2 regions of the Pseudarthrobacter sp. AG30 genome follow, and region 1 is predicted to be linked to the other one. Evidence: riboswitches for the same ligand, from Rfam matches in the RefSeq annotation. Region 1 holds a riboswitch; the other holds the start of a gene.
The links. Region 1 has a riboswitch for cyclic di-AMP ahead of DC347_RS13210 (NlpC/P60 family protein). Riboswitches for the same ligand answer to the same signal wherever they lie in the genome.
Positions count from the first base shown of each region.

Region 2: linked by a shared signal. The riboswitch ahead of DC347_RS19535 (M23 family metallopeptidase) and the one ahead of DC347_RS13210 (NlpC/P60 family protein) in region 1 are both predicted to bind cyclic di-AMP.

Region 1 covers NZ_QEHL01000014.1:34,852-41,836, forward strand. Annotated here, with positions in the region: gene DC347_RS13200 (cation-translocating P-type ATPase) at 1-59, shown strand, start outside; partial or broken gene DC347_RS13205 (IS110 family transposase) at 77-1,126, opposite strand; gene DC347_RS13210 (NlpC/P60 family protein) at 1,469-2,233, opposite strand; cyclic di-AMP (ydaO/yuaA leader) riboswitch at 2,237-2,433, opposite strand; gene DC347_RS13215 (heavy-metal-associated domain-containing protein) at 2,677-2,991, shown strand; gene DC347_RS13220 (hypothetical protein) at 3,260-3,739, shown strand; gene DC347_RS13225 (DUF305 domain-containing protein) at 3,881-4,522, shown strand; gene DC347_RS13230 (F510_1955 family glycosylhydrolase) at 4,638-5,516, shown strand; gene DC347_RS13235 (cytochrome c biogenesis CcdA family protein) at 5,522-6,271, shown strand; gene DC347_RS13240 (multicopper oxidase family protein) at 6,313-6,985, shown strand, end outside.
Region 2 covers NZ_QEHL01000030.1:246-7,230, reverse strand. Annotated here, with positions in the region: gene DC347_RS19570 (TetR/AcrR family transcriptional regulator) at 1-532, shown strand, start outside; gene DC347_RS19565 (four-helix bundle copper-binding protein) at 575-985, opposite strand; gene DC347_RS19560 (hypothetical protein) at 1,099-1,581, opposite strand; gene DC347_RS19555 (hypothetical protein) at 1,659-2,150, opposite strand; gene DC347_RS19550 (DUF3105 domain-containing protein) at 2,206-2,838, opposite strand; gene DC347_RS19545 (multicopper oxidase domain-containing protein) at 2,970-3,173, opposite strand; gene DC347_RS19540 (four-helix bundle copper-binding protein) at 3,967-4,380, opposite strand; cyclic di-AMP (ydaO/yuaA leader) riboswitch at 5,276-5,479, shown strand; gene DC347_RS19535 (M23 family metallopeptidase) at 5,485-6,255, shown strand; partial or broken gene DC347_RS19525 (hypothetical protein) at 6,930-6,985, opposite strand, start outside.

The sequences.
Region 1 (6,985 bases):
CGGTCCTGGTGGTCAGCAACTCGCTGCGGCTGCGCCGCTTCGGCAGCCGCACAAAATGACTCTTCTATGGGTTCTGTCAAGCCATGGTGGTTTGGAGTTGGCGGAAGATGGAGCGGCAGACGTAGCGTTTGAGGTTCCGGCGGATCTCACGGTTTGATTTGCCTGTTGCCCGGCTGCGGGCGACGTAGTCCTTGGTTGCGGTGTCGAAGCTCATTCGGGTGCGGACGATGACGTCGAAGGCGCGGTTGAGTTGGCGGTCGCCGGAGCGGTTGAGCCGGTGTCTGGTGGTGTGACCGGAGGACGCAGGGCGTGGCGCAACGCCGCCTAGGGCGGCAAAGGCCGCCTCTGAACGGATCCGGCCGTGATGGGAGTAGGCGCAAATGATGATCGCCCCTGTTACGGGACCGACTCCGGGTGTGGTTTGGAGTCCTGGAGCCAGTTCTTCGGTGAGCTGGGCCAAGGCCTTGTGATTTGCGGCGAGCTGGATCGTGAGGTCTTTGACGGCCGATGCCAGGCGTGTGGCTTCGGCACGTGCAATTCGAAGCATGGGGTCCACGACGTTGGAGCTGCGCCAGGCTGCGATGGTGCTGATCTGAGCATCACGCAGGGATGACCGGGCGTCGATTCCGAGGTCGGTGCCGCGGAGTAGGGCTGTGAGGGCGTTGCGGTTGGCTGTCGGTTGGTGATCCAGCAGGGACCGGGAGGCCAACAGGATCCTGATCGCTGCCCGGGTTCCGGCCGCGCGTGGTTCCATGACTTGCTCGCGGGGACGTCCAAGGACGGAGCGGGCAGCGGCTTCGGCGTCGATGGGATCGGACTTGCCGGTCAGGGCCCGTGACGAGCGTGCCGGTGGCCTGACTTCGCCCACGTCGATGCCGACCGCCAGCAGTGCTTGAGTGAGTTGGGCGCCATAGGAGGATGTGCCTTCGACCGCTGCGAGTACTCGTTCCCCGCCGGTGCGGCGCCGGATCCAGGTGATAGCTCAGTCCATTCCCGCGGAGGTGGCTGGGAACACCGCGGTGTCGACCACGGCACCGATTGCGCAGTGAACGGCTGTGAATGTGTGGGTGCGGGCGTGGGTGTCGACTCCGACGACGAACTCGAATTCCTCTGCGATGATCGCCATAGTGTGCTCTCCTCTTCTCATTAACCCGGTTAGGTGACAGGAGCCTGCCTGGGTCGCTTGGAGATGCATCTGTAACGGGTCACACCCAACTGGTGGACAGTCTTCTGATCAGGTCATCCGCGCGGGCAGGCCGTGCCCGGAGAATGGTGCGGACAAGTCATTTTCAAGACACCGCCTGAGCGGGTCGGATATACCCTGAGTCACACGCCGTCCTCCGGGACCAGCCTGCCAGCCAACCTCGGGCCGGCACCTGACCATTACAGTGATTCCCGCTATGCCACGGGATGCTGAAGGCCGGCGATTCACTGCCCCCAAGGCAGTGAATCGCCGGCCTTCAGTGGTTTATTTGCCAGCGCGGACGAAGGTGACGGCGCCCTTGGAAGTCATCCACGTCAGCGGGTGCACGGCCGTTTCGTTCTTGCCGTTCAGGCCCGAACTGAGGACCTGACCGTTGCCGACGTAGATCCCGACGTGGCCGGGCTGCATGACCATGTCACCGGGCTGAGGATCGGTCACCACCGTGCCGTAGTTCATGAACTGCATCGGGCCAAGGTCTCCCACCGGGATCCCTGCGGCGTTAAGGGCGTTTTCCACCAGCCGCGTGCAGTCCTGGATCATGCCGATCTGGGCGTAGGCGGAGGAAACCATAATAGCGTTGATGCCCCCGGCTGCCGGTGCCGCGACCGGGGCTGCAGCGGCCGGAGCGACGGTAATCTGCGCCTTCGGTTTCGCGGCCGGGGCAGGTGCCGTCGACGCTTTGGGGGTCTCCGCCACGACCGGCTTGGGTGCCTCCACCACCGGGGCAGGGGTGGTCTCTACCGCGGGACGTTCGTAAGAGATCTGGACCGTGGAGTCCGCGGTGAGCGGCGCCTGGACCTGGCCCGCAACTTCCAACGTCGAGGCCGGCTCCGCATCACGCTGGGGTGGGGCCTCGGCTGCCTGCGCGGCAATACCGCTGGTCAGGACAAGGCCGGAAGCAGCCGCAATAACAGCTGCCTGGCGGCCTGCGACACCGGCGTTGCCGGCAACAGATTTGGACAGGACCCCAAGGGCACTGGTCTGGACAGGGACCGCACGATGGCGGCCATGACTTTTGCGCATGGGCATGAAAAGGCCTCTCCCACTGCCTGCGAGGTTAGCTGTCGGATTCGGATGGGAGACACCCGGCCGGCCGGTACACGCATGGCACCAGGCGCGACTTCACCCCAAGACCTGCCCGAAGCAGGTCGCTGTTGGTTTCCCCGTCTCTGCCGGACGAAAGTTGCGAACGGATCCCGGGCAGCGGCAGAGTTAGGCAAGTCTGCTCGAGAGTGCCGCATTCGGAGAAACCGGCACGACTTAGACCGTACTTCACTCCGGCATCAGTTGTCACATTTGAATAACAGGAGACGTAGATCACAGCTATATCTACTTCTGCCCAATACCCCCTCCCGGTATAGTTTCTGTTGTTGTCAGTGAAGTGGTATGTCCCGGCCGGCGCCCAGCGTCTGGCTTTCACAGCCGTTCAATCCCAGCGCCCATTGGTCCTTCGTCAAGGAATGGAAACTGACATGTGTGAAACTGAAATCCGTACCCAGCTGCCGCTTGCCGCGGCGTCGGGGTGCAGCTGCTGCTCGGCTGAAGCCGCCCTTGCCCCCACCGCAGCCAACGGTACCGGTACCGTTGAATTCGCTGTGGACGGCTTGACCTGCGGGCATTGCGTGCAGACGGTCGAGAAGGCAGTCTCTGCCCTTGATGGGGTGGAATCTGCCTCCGTTGACCTCGTCCCTGGCGGCCGCTCCCGCCTGCGGGTGCGAGGTATGGCTGACGCGGCAGCGATGCGGGAGGCTGTGACGGCCGCGGGGTACACCTTGGCCAGCAGGTAACATCCGCATTTCTCCGGCGCCCATCCTCCGGGGCCTTGCGCTTCCCAGGAGAGGTCCCACGGCCAGCGTATACAGCCCGCTGGCCCGCGGGCGAGGGCGGCCTTAGCGCCTGAAACCAGGCGTCACAGATAATCCGGAGCACTCCGCTGCCGTGAGGGACGGTGAAACGGAATGCCGCCCGGGCGCGTTGACCAGTAGGAGACCTGCAGGAACACCCTGCCGGTTACCCTTGTATTGAAAGAACCTGTACCGAAAAGGAGGAAGTGTCGTGACCGCAGTACACCGTCGTCGTCTCACCGCCTTCTTCCTGCGGGCCGGGTTCCTGACTGCGGCACTGGCCATCATTTTTGGCATTTTCGGCATGCATGTGATGATCGGCGCCCACGACATGCCCTCAGGCCCCGCCATGTCAATGTCAGGCTTGAGGGGGACGATGCAGCTGCAAACCACGCCGGCCAGCCATACCCAGGCTATCGGGATGTCAGCAGGCGTGGCTTCCAGTGATCCGGCGGCCACGGGTTCCTCCTCCTCCTCCTCTTCCTGTGCCCCTGCAGGGCCGTGCACCAAGATGTCAGCCGGTGGAGGGGCCTGTGTCCTGGCCCCGGGAACCACGACTCTCTCCGCCCCCTTGCCTGGGCCAGCGCCCTATGAGCTGCCCGATTTTGGTGCAGCCGCCGTGCTCGGCAGCACGTATGCCTACTCACCGGCCAGCGCCTCCCCCGGTGATCTCTGTATCAGCCGGACGTAAATCACTCCTCTGCGCCGTGCCTTTCACCGGCGCATACTCCAGCCATCGGCCCGCATGAAACAAGCCGGACCCCGCACGGTCCGCTGCATGCCAGCCCACGGGCGCACTTGCGCCGCTGATACTTTGAGGACCCTGATTTTGATGAAAAAAACTTTGACACTTTCTGCTGCCGCCATCGCCGCGGCCATCGCCCTGGCCGGCTGCTCGACCGGGTCGGGATCTGGCGGCTCTGAGAGCGGCGGCATGTCCGGGATGAACCACGGAAGCTCCGGGATGTCATCCACCGCCGCCCCCGCAAGCTCAGCGGCGGCTGCGGCTGCCTTCAATGATGCGGACACGATGTTCGCGCAGATGATGATCCCGCACCACACCCAGGCCGTGGCCATGAGCGACATGATGCTCAAGAAGCAGGGTATCCCTGCCGCCGTAACTGACCTGGCCGCCAAGGTCAAGGCAGCCCAGGGCCCGGAAATCGACAAGATGACCGGGTGGCTTCAAAGCTGGGGCCAGCCCACAGCCATGCCCACCGGTACGGCTTCAGCGCACAGCATGGAGGGGATGATGGGCGCCGATGACACGGCCAAGCTCGAAGCCGCCCAGGGCGCCGAGGCCGCCAAGCTGTTCCTTACCCAGATGATCGCCCACCATGAAGGTGCCGTCATGATGGCCAGGACCGAAACCACGGATGGCAAGAACACTGATGCGGTACAGCTCAGCAAGGACATCGTCAGCTCCCAGGAAGCCGAGATCCAGGAAATGAAGGACCTGCTGGCCACTCTGTAGTCAGCGCCCCAACGGGTGCCGGCTCTCTTCCCCCTGGGGGGCCGGCACCTCCCCTGTCACCCTTCCCGGTTACCCTGGTCCGCCCGGTTGGCCGGTCCGTCCTTTGGAGTTTCCCGTGCCCCTACACTTTTCACGCCATCGCCGGCCTGCCGCTGCCCTCGCCGCCGCCGGCGCCCTGCTGTTGACCCTGTCAGCCTGTTCCCCTGGCACAGCCAGCGCGCCCGATGCCGCGTCCCCGGCTGCAGCAGGGCGGCCCAGCTCCCACGTTCACGGGCTGAGCGTGAACTCCGAAACCGGGCAGATACTGCTGGCGACCCATGAAGGGCTCTTCGACATCTCTAAAAACACGGGTGTCAAAATCGGACCCAGCATCGACTTGATGGGTTTCACGGCGGCCATGGACGAGGGCGTGTTTTACGCCTCCGGCCATCCAGGCAAAGACTCAACAATGCCCAACCCTCTGGGACTACTCAAGAGCAGTGACGGGGGAAAGACCTGGGCACAGGTCTCCCGGCAAGGGGAGTCGGACTTCCATGCGCTGACCACGACCAAGTCCGGAATTGTCGGCTTTGACGGGACCATGCGCACCAGCACGGATGACTCGACGTGGAAGACATCGTCTGCCGGGTTCGCCCCGGCCGTCCTGGCCGGCAACCCCTACAGCGACACCGTGCTGGCAACGACTCCCGAGGGTCTCCGACGGTCCTCCGACGCCGGGACCACGTGGACCATGATCCATGGGGCACCGGTGATTCAGTTCGCCGCTTTCGCCAGCGCCGCGGAAGCGGCCGGGGTCGCCCCGGACGGCAGCGTTTATCTCTCCGTTGACGGGGGCCTTAGCTGGAGGAGCACCGGAAAGATTGACGGCAGTGTCCAGGCCGTCGCCGCTTCCGAGGGATCCGGGGGCACCCCGTGGATCTGGGCCGCCACGATGAGCGGGCTCGTCGTATCCACGGACGGCGGGGCAACCTTCCGCCCTGCTGACGCCGCCTGACGCTGATGGATATCGGCGGGTTTTTTGCTTCCACCGTTACCTCCGGTGCGCTGCTGATCGCCATCCCGCTGGCGATGACCGCGGGCCTGGTATCTTTCCTCTCCCCCTGCATCCTGCCGCTGGTCCCGGGTTACCTCGGTTTCGTTTCCGGACTGACCGACCCCACGCAACCGAAAAACCGCCGCCGCGTCCTGGCAGGCGTGGGGCTATTCGTGCTCGGATTCGCGGCGGTCTTCACCCTCTACGGCGCGGCATTCGGTGCGATTGGCTCCTGGCTGCTGCGCTGGCAGGACGCACTCATGCGCGGCATGGGCATTGTAGTGATTCTGATGGGGCTGGCGCTCCTGGGGCTGATGCCGTGGCTGCAACAGACCCGTAAAATCAGCCTCGGCCGACGGACCGGCCTGGCCGGGGCCCCGCTGCTCGGCGTCGTCTTCGGGCTCGGCTGGACCCCCTGCATGGGACCGACCCTGAGTGCTGTCCTGTCGCTCAGCGTCACCACCGGCAGCGCCGGGCGCGGCGCGCTGCTGGCCTTTGCCTACTGCCTGGGCCTGGGCATTCCCTTTGCCCTCACCGCACTGGGACTGGGCTGGGTCAGCAACGCACTGACCTTCGTCCGTCAACACATCCGGGCCGTCAACACCGCCGGCGCCGCCCTGCTCATCATTCTGGGCATCCTCATGGTCACTGGAGTCTGGGTTCGCTGGATCTACCAGCTGCAAAACCTCTCCGGGACCTTCCTCACCCCCATCTGACACAGGCGGGGCCGCAAGCACCGCTTTAGCAAGGAGTCGCTATGAATCACCATCTGGACCGGCGCCGCTTCCTGGGCCTATCGGTCGCCACCGCCGCGGCCGCAGCCCTGGCCGCATGCACTGCCAGCACTAAACCCAGCACCACGACGGCGCAACGCATGACGGCCACCGACCCAGCCGTCGCCGAACGTGAAGCCGTGCGCCCCTCTTCCGGGAACACCGTCACCCAACCCCTGCAAGCGGCTGCGCTCACTGCCGCGGTGGCAACCAAGACAATCACCACCTGGGGGTACAACGGCGCACTGGCCGGACCAGCCATCCGTGCCAAGGCCGGGGACCGCCTGAGCGTGAATCTCGTCAACGACCTCAAAGACGCCACCAGCATCCACTGGCACGGACTCGCCCTGCGCAATGACATGGACGGGGTCGCGGGCCTGACCCAGGACCCCGTGGTCGGAGGGGGCACGTTCACCTACGATTTCCGGCTCGCCCACCCCGGCACCTACTGGTACCACTCCCACGTGGAGATGCAGCGCGAACGCGCCCTGTACGGTGCCCTGGTCATCGAAGACCCGGCCGAGGAACTTGTCTACGACCGCGACTGGGTCATCATGCTCGATGACTGGCTCGACGGCATCACCGGCACCCCGGACGAAGTCGTGAAGGAGCTCTCCGGCGGCATGCCCATGTCCGGGTCCATGCCCGGAATGGACC
Region 2 (6,985 bases), on a different contig from region 1:
AGCTGCTTTGGTGGGGGAGCAGGGGCTGGCCTCGGTGACGATGTCGCAGATTGCCCAGTCAGCCGGGATCGGGCGGGCTACTCTGTACAAGTATTTTCCCGATGTTGACGCCATTCTCGACGCCTGGCACGAGCGCCAGGTCCAGGCACACCTGGAACAACTGGCCCACGTCCGGCACAGCGCCGACGGCCCTGAGCGGCAGCTCGAAGCCGTTCTCCAGACCTACGCCATGATTTCCTACTCGCGCCATGGCGGGGCAGAGGCGGCGCGGCTGCACCAGGGCCAACATGTGAGCCGCGCTCAGCAGCACCTCAACGACTTCCTCGCTGACCTGCTGCGCGAGGGCGCAGAGGCGGGGGTCTTCCGTGACGATGTCGCTCCCGACGAGCTCGCCGGGTACTGCCTGCACGCCTTGGAGGCGGCAGCCGGGCTGACCTCCCGCGAAGCCGCCCACCGGCTTGTTAGAGTCACGATGAGTGGACTGCGGCCACCGGCGGGAACACCGCATCTCCGGCCGGAGGAGATCGGCTAGCAGATAGATCAGCCAGCCGGCAGCGGGCGGCGGCCCGGTGTCTCACCCCACCGCAGTCAGGAGTGCGGCGCAGGCGTCTTCGCAGCGGCGGCAGACCTCGGCGCAGATCCTGCAGTGTTCGTGCATGCCGGCGTGCTGCTCGCACTCTTCGGCGCAGGCGGCGCAGGCGGCCCGGCAGGCTTCAAGCAACGCACTCGTAATGGCTGTATTGGTGGAGGTTTGGCGGGTCAGGATGTTGCCGGTAGCGGCGCAAATGTCGGAGCAGTCCAGATCCATGCGGATACAGGCTGCAAGGTCGGCGACCATCTTTTCGCCCAGGCAGGCGTCAGCGCAGGCCGTGCAGGCCTGCGCACATTCAAAGCAGGCTCCGATGCACTCGGCCAGCTTGTCCTGATCAAGAGTGCCGACCCCCTTAGGGTGGGCACCGAGCATCGCACTGATGTGATGAGTCATGATGCAGCTCCTGTCACTGCGGCCGGGCCATTGCCGGCCGTCACGCCCCACCCTAGACCCGCCGCGGTCACGCCGTCAGCCTCTCTCGCTGGCACCACCAGGCGACAGGCGTTCTAGCGAAGGATCAACTTGGCCAGCACGACGAAGAGTCCAGGCAGGAAGAGCACCAGGCGAAGGAACGATCCGACTGCTTCGGCGGCCCTGACCTGTTCCGGCTCTGCCGGCACCGCGGTGTCGTACAGTGCTGCTGCGATCCGAAGCTGGTAGCTCAGGACCTCCTGGCGGAAGATGAACCACACGACGGCGAGGACCATCATGGCAAAGCCGAGTTCCACGGTGATGCCGGACACCGCGGAGGGCGAGGTGCCGATTCCGTAGACCACGGCGATGTAAAGACCGGCCGCGGCCACGGCCACGCAGCTTGCAAGTCCCCAGCGGTGGCGCACCCCTTTAGCTGCTGTCTGGTCCTGCCGGTTCGCCCCGGCGCGCGGTCGGTCGGCCGCGGTCCGGATGCCGCCTCTGGTCAGGGCAATCCCCGCTGCGATGGCGGCCGCAACGATGGCCACACCGAACAGGAGCAGGAACGGGTCACGCATGGTCAGGCCCTCCTGTCCCGGCTGCCCTGGGGCCGGGCATCGGACGGCTTCCTGGGAGGCAGCTAGGATCTGCGCTTTCAGTGCCATGTGGTGCGCCCATGCTCGTAGACATCGCGGCTGCGCAGCGCTGCCTGGCGGGAGACTTCGGCGAGGCGGACGCGTCCCGCCGCCCGGTACAGGTCACTGGCCCATTCGAACTCGGCGGCGGCATCCCCGTACCGTGCCTCGTCGAAAAGGCGTCTGCCGATGTGGTGGCGGACCAGAGCCTCTCTGGTGCCCGTGGCCGCCAACCGCAGCGCTTCCTCCTGCAGTCGGGCGACGTCTCCCCACCGGTACCGGCGTTGGTGGGCATGGGCGAGGACCAGCAGCGGTTTAAAGCAGTCTTCAGAGCTCTCCAGCAGCTGGTGGCCCTCTTCCAGGGCCTCCTCGTGCCGGTCCAGCAGTGACAGAATCCACACACGCTCCAGCATGGGGCAGTCCCCGAGCCGGGCTTCCACAGCGTCCCGGTCCACGATGACATCGCGCAACGTGGCGGGATCTGTGCGCCAAATATCGCCGCCCGCCGTCACTCCACCATGCCTACGGTCCCGGGAGCGGCCGGACTCTGGGCTGTCCGGTGCCACATCATCCGTTGGCCCCTCCGGTGCAGGGAGCACCGGGTTCCGGTGCCTTGGGTGACTGGGCATAGGCGGCGATGAAGGCCGTAAGGCGGGAGTCGCTGGCTTCCTGCACCGCCAGTTGCGCGCCCCAGGCTGTCGCCGTGACGGGCGCTTTCTGTTCCTTGTCGGGGCTGAGCAGGACATAGGGCTTCCCTTGGGCCAGATCGGTGAGCTCGGTGACCTCGGCGGCCGGCAGGGCAGGGTTATAGGTCAGCCATACGGCGCCGTGTTCCAGGGAATGGACGGCGCGTTGTTCACTGATGGGTTCGGGGTAGACGCCGCAGTTCGTCCACGTGGCTGAGTGGTTCCCTCCCACGCCCGGCTGCTGGGGGTATGTGACGGCACCCTGGACATGATCGCTGGATAGCCCAGTGAAAGTCTGCAGACCTTCGATGGGTTTTTTGGCTGCCTCAGCGGCGGCCTTCCGTTCCCGAATGGAGCCGGTGACGGCAACGGCGACGACGACGATAGCAGCCAGCACCAAGCCGAAGCTGCCGTAAAGGAGGATGCTCCATCGGCGCTGTTTGGCTTTTTGCTTGGCCCGGACAGCGGCAACGATCGCCTGATGTTCTGCACGTCGTTCTCTGGCGTTGCTCATGCGGATGCTCCTTTGCGATGCTGGGCGGAATCCTCCGAATTATCGGCGTCCGCCTTGCCGACGGAAGAACGGGGACGTGACCTGAGGCGCTGGAAGAAATCTGTTGATGCCGAGGATTGCATGGGGATCCGTCATTTGATGTAGGAGAAGAGGGCCATCATGCCCCGTTCTGCGTGGTAGGCGTTGTGGCAGTGCGCGAGCCATTGGCCGGGGTTGTCGGCGTCAAAGATGACGGTGACGGTCTGCTTGGGCAGGACAATGACAGTGTCTTTACGGGCCCAGTCGAGGCCGACCTGGAAGGTATGCCCATGGAGGAGGTGCATGGGGTGCCACATGTCGCTGTCGTTAATGAATTTGACCTAAACTCCGTTCCCCCGTCCTGACGTTGAAGGGCTTGTCGAAGGGCTTTTTCATATCGAAGCGGTGCCCGTTGATATCTGCCTTCATGCCCTCGAAGCGGCCGCCGGTCTGACATCGCCGGAGGCCGTTCACCGGCTGGTCAAAGTGACCTTGGCCGGGCTCCGCCCGGTGCCCTGAGCAGGAAACGTTTCCTTGGGACCTGCGCCTGTCGGCAGCCCGGGACCGGCCGCCGCGGTCCACCCCGGGGCTGTCAGTCTGGGCTCCGATCAAAAGTGCCACAGGCGCACCGGTACATCAGCACGCCCCCAGATAGCTCAGGGGCGTGACTGACCAATGCCTCCGGGAAGAGAAGTGCAGGCATTTTGTCGGCTGGGACCAGACGCATAGGCTCACCGCAATGCATGTGGGTGATCAGCATTCGCCGCAGTTGCGGGTCGTCGACTGTGCTCCCGGACGGGGCAGCTATCCCGGCCAGGGTGCTGCCGGCGGGTGGGATGGACCCTTGACTCGGGGCTGAGGACTGCCTGGGTTTCATTTATTCCTTTCGACGGACGATGGCGCCACGGTCGAAGAGATCCGTGGCGCTGGTCGCGCCCATACGCGGATTAACGATTCGACTGGCATTTTCATCCCCTGGATGCTCCGGTGGCAGTGCTCAGGGACGCATTGGGGTTGCCTTAAGTCCGGGATGCTGCAGGGCAGGCCTTCCCGCGGGTGCCGGAAGGCGTTGGATCTCCGGTCACCGTTGGGTAGGGCCCTGGGGCAGGGTCAGCCGAGCGAGCTGAGAAGGTCGTTGCATGCCTTTTCGCAACGGCGGCATGCCTCGGCACAGAGCCGGCAGTGTTCATGCATGCCTGCGTGTTGTTCGCATTCCTCGGCGCAGGCTTTGCACGCTGTGGCACAGGCCTGGAGCACCGCGCGGGTGACGTTGGCATCAAAGGCGGTGTGGCGGGAGAGGACGTTTGCCGTGACCGCGCAGATGTCTGCACAGTCAAGATCGGTGCGGATGCATTTGGTCAACTCGGCGACCATGTCTTCGCCGAGGCAGGCATCAGCGCAGGCGGTACAGGCCTGTGAGCAGTCAAAGCACGCTGCAATGCATTCGGCGAGCATGTGCTGATCGATGCCGCCAAGATCCTTCGGGTAGGCATCGAGCATCTTGTGGGTGCTTCCGTGTGTCATTTCTTTCTCTCTTTCCAATACTGAACGGGAGGAACCTGGTGCGGAGACCGGCTGATGTTTCTGATGTGCCGGCTGTTTGGCTGATGTTCTCTCTCGGGCCTCCTTCTGATCGCTGAAGGCAGGACCCAAAGGGCGGCCGCACGCGGTGTTTACGCCAGCCCGGTCGAAGGGTGCCACTTGCAGGCCCTATGGCCTGGCGTTCGCGCGGCCGGACGTGGAGAACGTGCCCTTTTATGTCCGACTGACAGACAGTTGAGTTAGGGTTAGCGCCTGCCGGCTCAGCGGTGCTTGGGGCCTGTTAGCGATGTGGGATGCCGGGGGCCGGGCGCGCGGACCCGCGAAATCAGGGAGGAGCACTCCGGGCCTTGGCTGCGCCGCGTCGGTCACAGCAACGGGCCACGACCGTGGACTGACTGACCGGGTGTCTCCGGCCTCGTGGCACCCGCTGCGCGGGACCCCGCGGAGCACGTCGGAGGCGGATTGGGCTCCGACCGGCGTCACTCTGTCCGAACGTCCCCGAGGATTCTCCTGTCCCCCGGGGATCAAAGTCTGGCGCTGGCGCTGTGCGGCGGAGTAAGGGCTAGGGTCGGACACCCCCACCACGTGGGCCTGCCCATTACAGAAGGCAACTGGCCCGGCCACTAGGAGGACGATCACGAGGCAGGAAAGGACAGCCCGCAGCGCCGCAAGCCTGCGGACCAGCAGTGGAGGCGTCGAACGTTGAAGGGCCATCTGGTCTCTCCTGGGGGCAAGTCTCGCCCAGCGTATCCTTCCGGTGCCCCGCCAGTCACCATCCCTGCCCCCTTAAGCCCGGAGCGCCTTTGATAACGGATTTGTAACCTACGCCGACGCTTCGCTAGAGTCGTACCAACACATACCCCCAACGGGTATGGATGTGACCGCTTCGCCAAACCCCGCCGGCGGTCCGTGATCCTGATCTTTCTCAGGCGGGGGCGGAGGACCCACATACGGTGTGCCATGGTGCACCTTGGGGTGAAGCCGACCCTGTGACCACGCGTCCCAATCGCGTCCTGCAGGGCAGCCGGACAGTCCACTCGTCCGAATCCGACAGCTAACTTCGCCGGCGCCGAGAGGACCGCTATCTTGTCTGCCCAGCCAAAACACGGCCGTCGCCGCGCACTTCCGGCCGCTGCCTCAGCACGCCGCCCGCCGTTCTTCCGTGAACCCACGTTCCGGCTCCGCAGCCAGCAGTTCGGCCTAACAGCAGCCGTCACGGGAATGATCGCCCTCACTGCCCTGTCCGCGGCGCAGGCAGACCCCGGCAGCCGCGCTGCGGCCCAGCCCCGGCCAGCCGCCGTGGCAGCCCCGGCCCCGGAAACGGCGGTCACGGCAGCAGCCGACACTGTCCTCACATTTGACCGCCCGGAGGTGACCTCCCAGCCAGCGCCTGCGCCCGCTGCGCCGGCGCAGCCCGCAGGGGCGGTCAAAGCACCCGAGGTCGCCCACGCCCCGGCATCCCCTTCCAAGGGGTTGCGTGCCCCGCTCGCGTCGATTAACGTCAGCTCCCCCTTCGGCTTCAGAACCAGCCCGATCACCGGGGCCGCCGCGGAGCTGCACACCGGAATCGATTTGACCGGTGCGTGCACGACGGCGGTCTTCGCCGCCGGTTCCGGCGCCGTCACCGAGGCCGGCTGGAGTCCGTACGGCAGCGGCAACCGGATCGTCGTCGATCACGGCAACGGACTGAAGACCACCTACAACCACCTGTCCACTATCGGTGTCTCGGTCGGGCAGTCCGTGGCTCAGGGCCAGCAGATTGCAGGGGTAGGCACAACCGGTGCCTCCACCGGCTGCCACCTTCACTTCGAGGTCATGGTCAACGGCCAGACCGTCGACCCGGCTGCCTTCATCTAAGAGGTAGATGGCTGCGCTGACTGCTGTGAAAAGCGGCAGCCGCGCAATGAAGCGGTACAGTAGCGGGTGCGTCCTGCACCCTGTTTCTCTGCGGTCCTGACGGACCGCGCTCAGCGGGCTCGGGCGGATTACGCACGAGGGCCATCTGCGGGCGCCCACACAACGAGCCGGACAAAGGACTATACAGTGCAAATCCCAATTGTTGCCGCGGGTCTTTACGCCTTGGCTACGACGCCGGCCCCGGCTCCAGGCAACGAGGGTCTGAGGCCAGGGCTGGACGCGGATCAGGTAACTCCCGGATTCCTGGGTTTCGCGATGACGGCGTTCATGGTCATCGGAGTTGTCCTGCTCATGGTTTCCATGACCAGACGAATCCGGCGTGTACGTTACCGAGCGCAGTTCGAGCAAGGAAGCGAACCCGTTTCGGAAGAAACGGATGATGCCCGCAGCCAGCCTGGGGTCAACGAAACCGAGGCGACCAACGGAAGCGGACCGGGCGGTGAGGGCCCCGGACGGGGATGAGCCCGCGGCTCCCGCGGCAGGCCGTGTCGCCCAGGTACCCGGTTGGGTGGTTCCTCGCTCAGCACATGGCCGTGAAGGCCATGGCGGGCGTAGCCCCGGCCGGGGGAACTGAGTGCCTGTTGGTGCTTGGCCTCACTTTGCCGTAGTGACGATCAGGACAAGACGGCCAGCATGATGTCTGCGCCCAGAATCAGGGTGCACACCACAA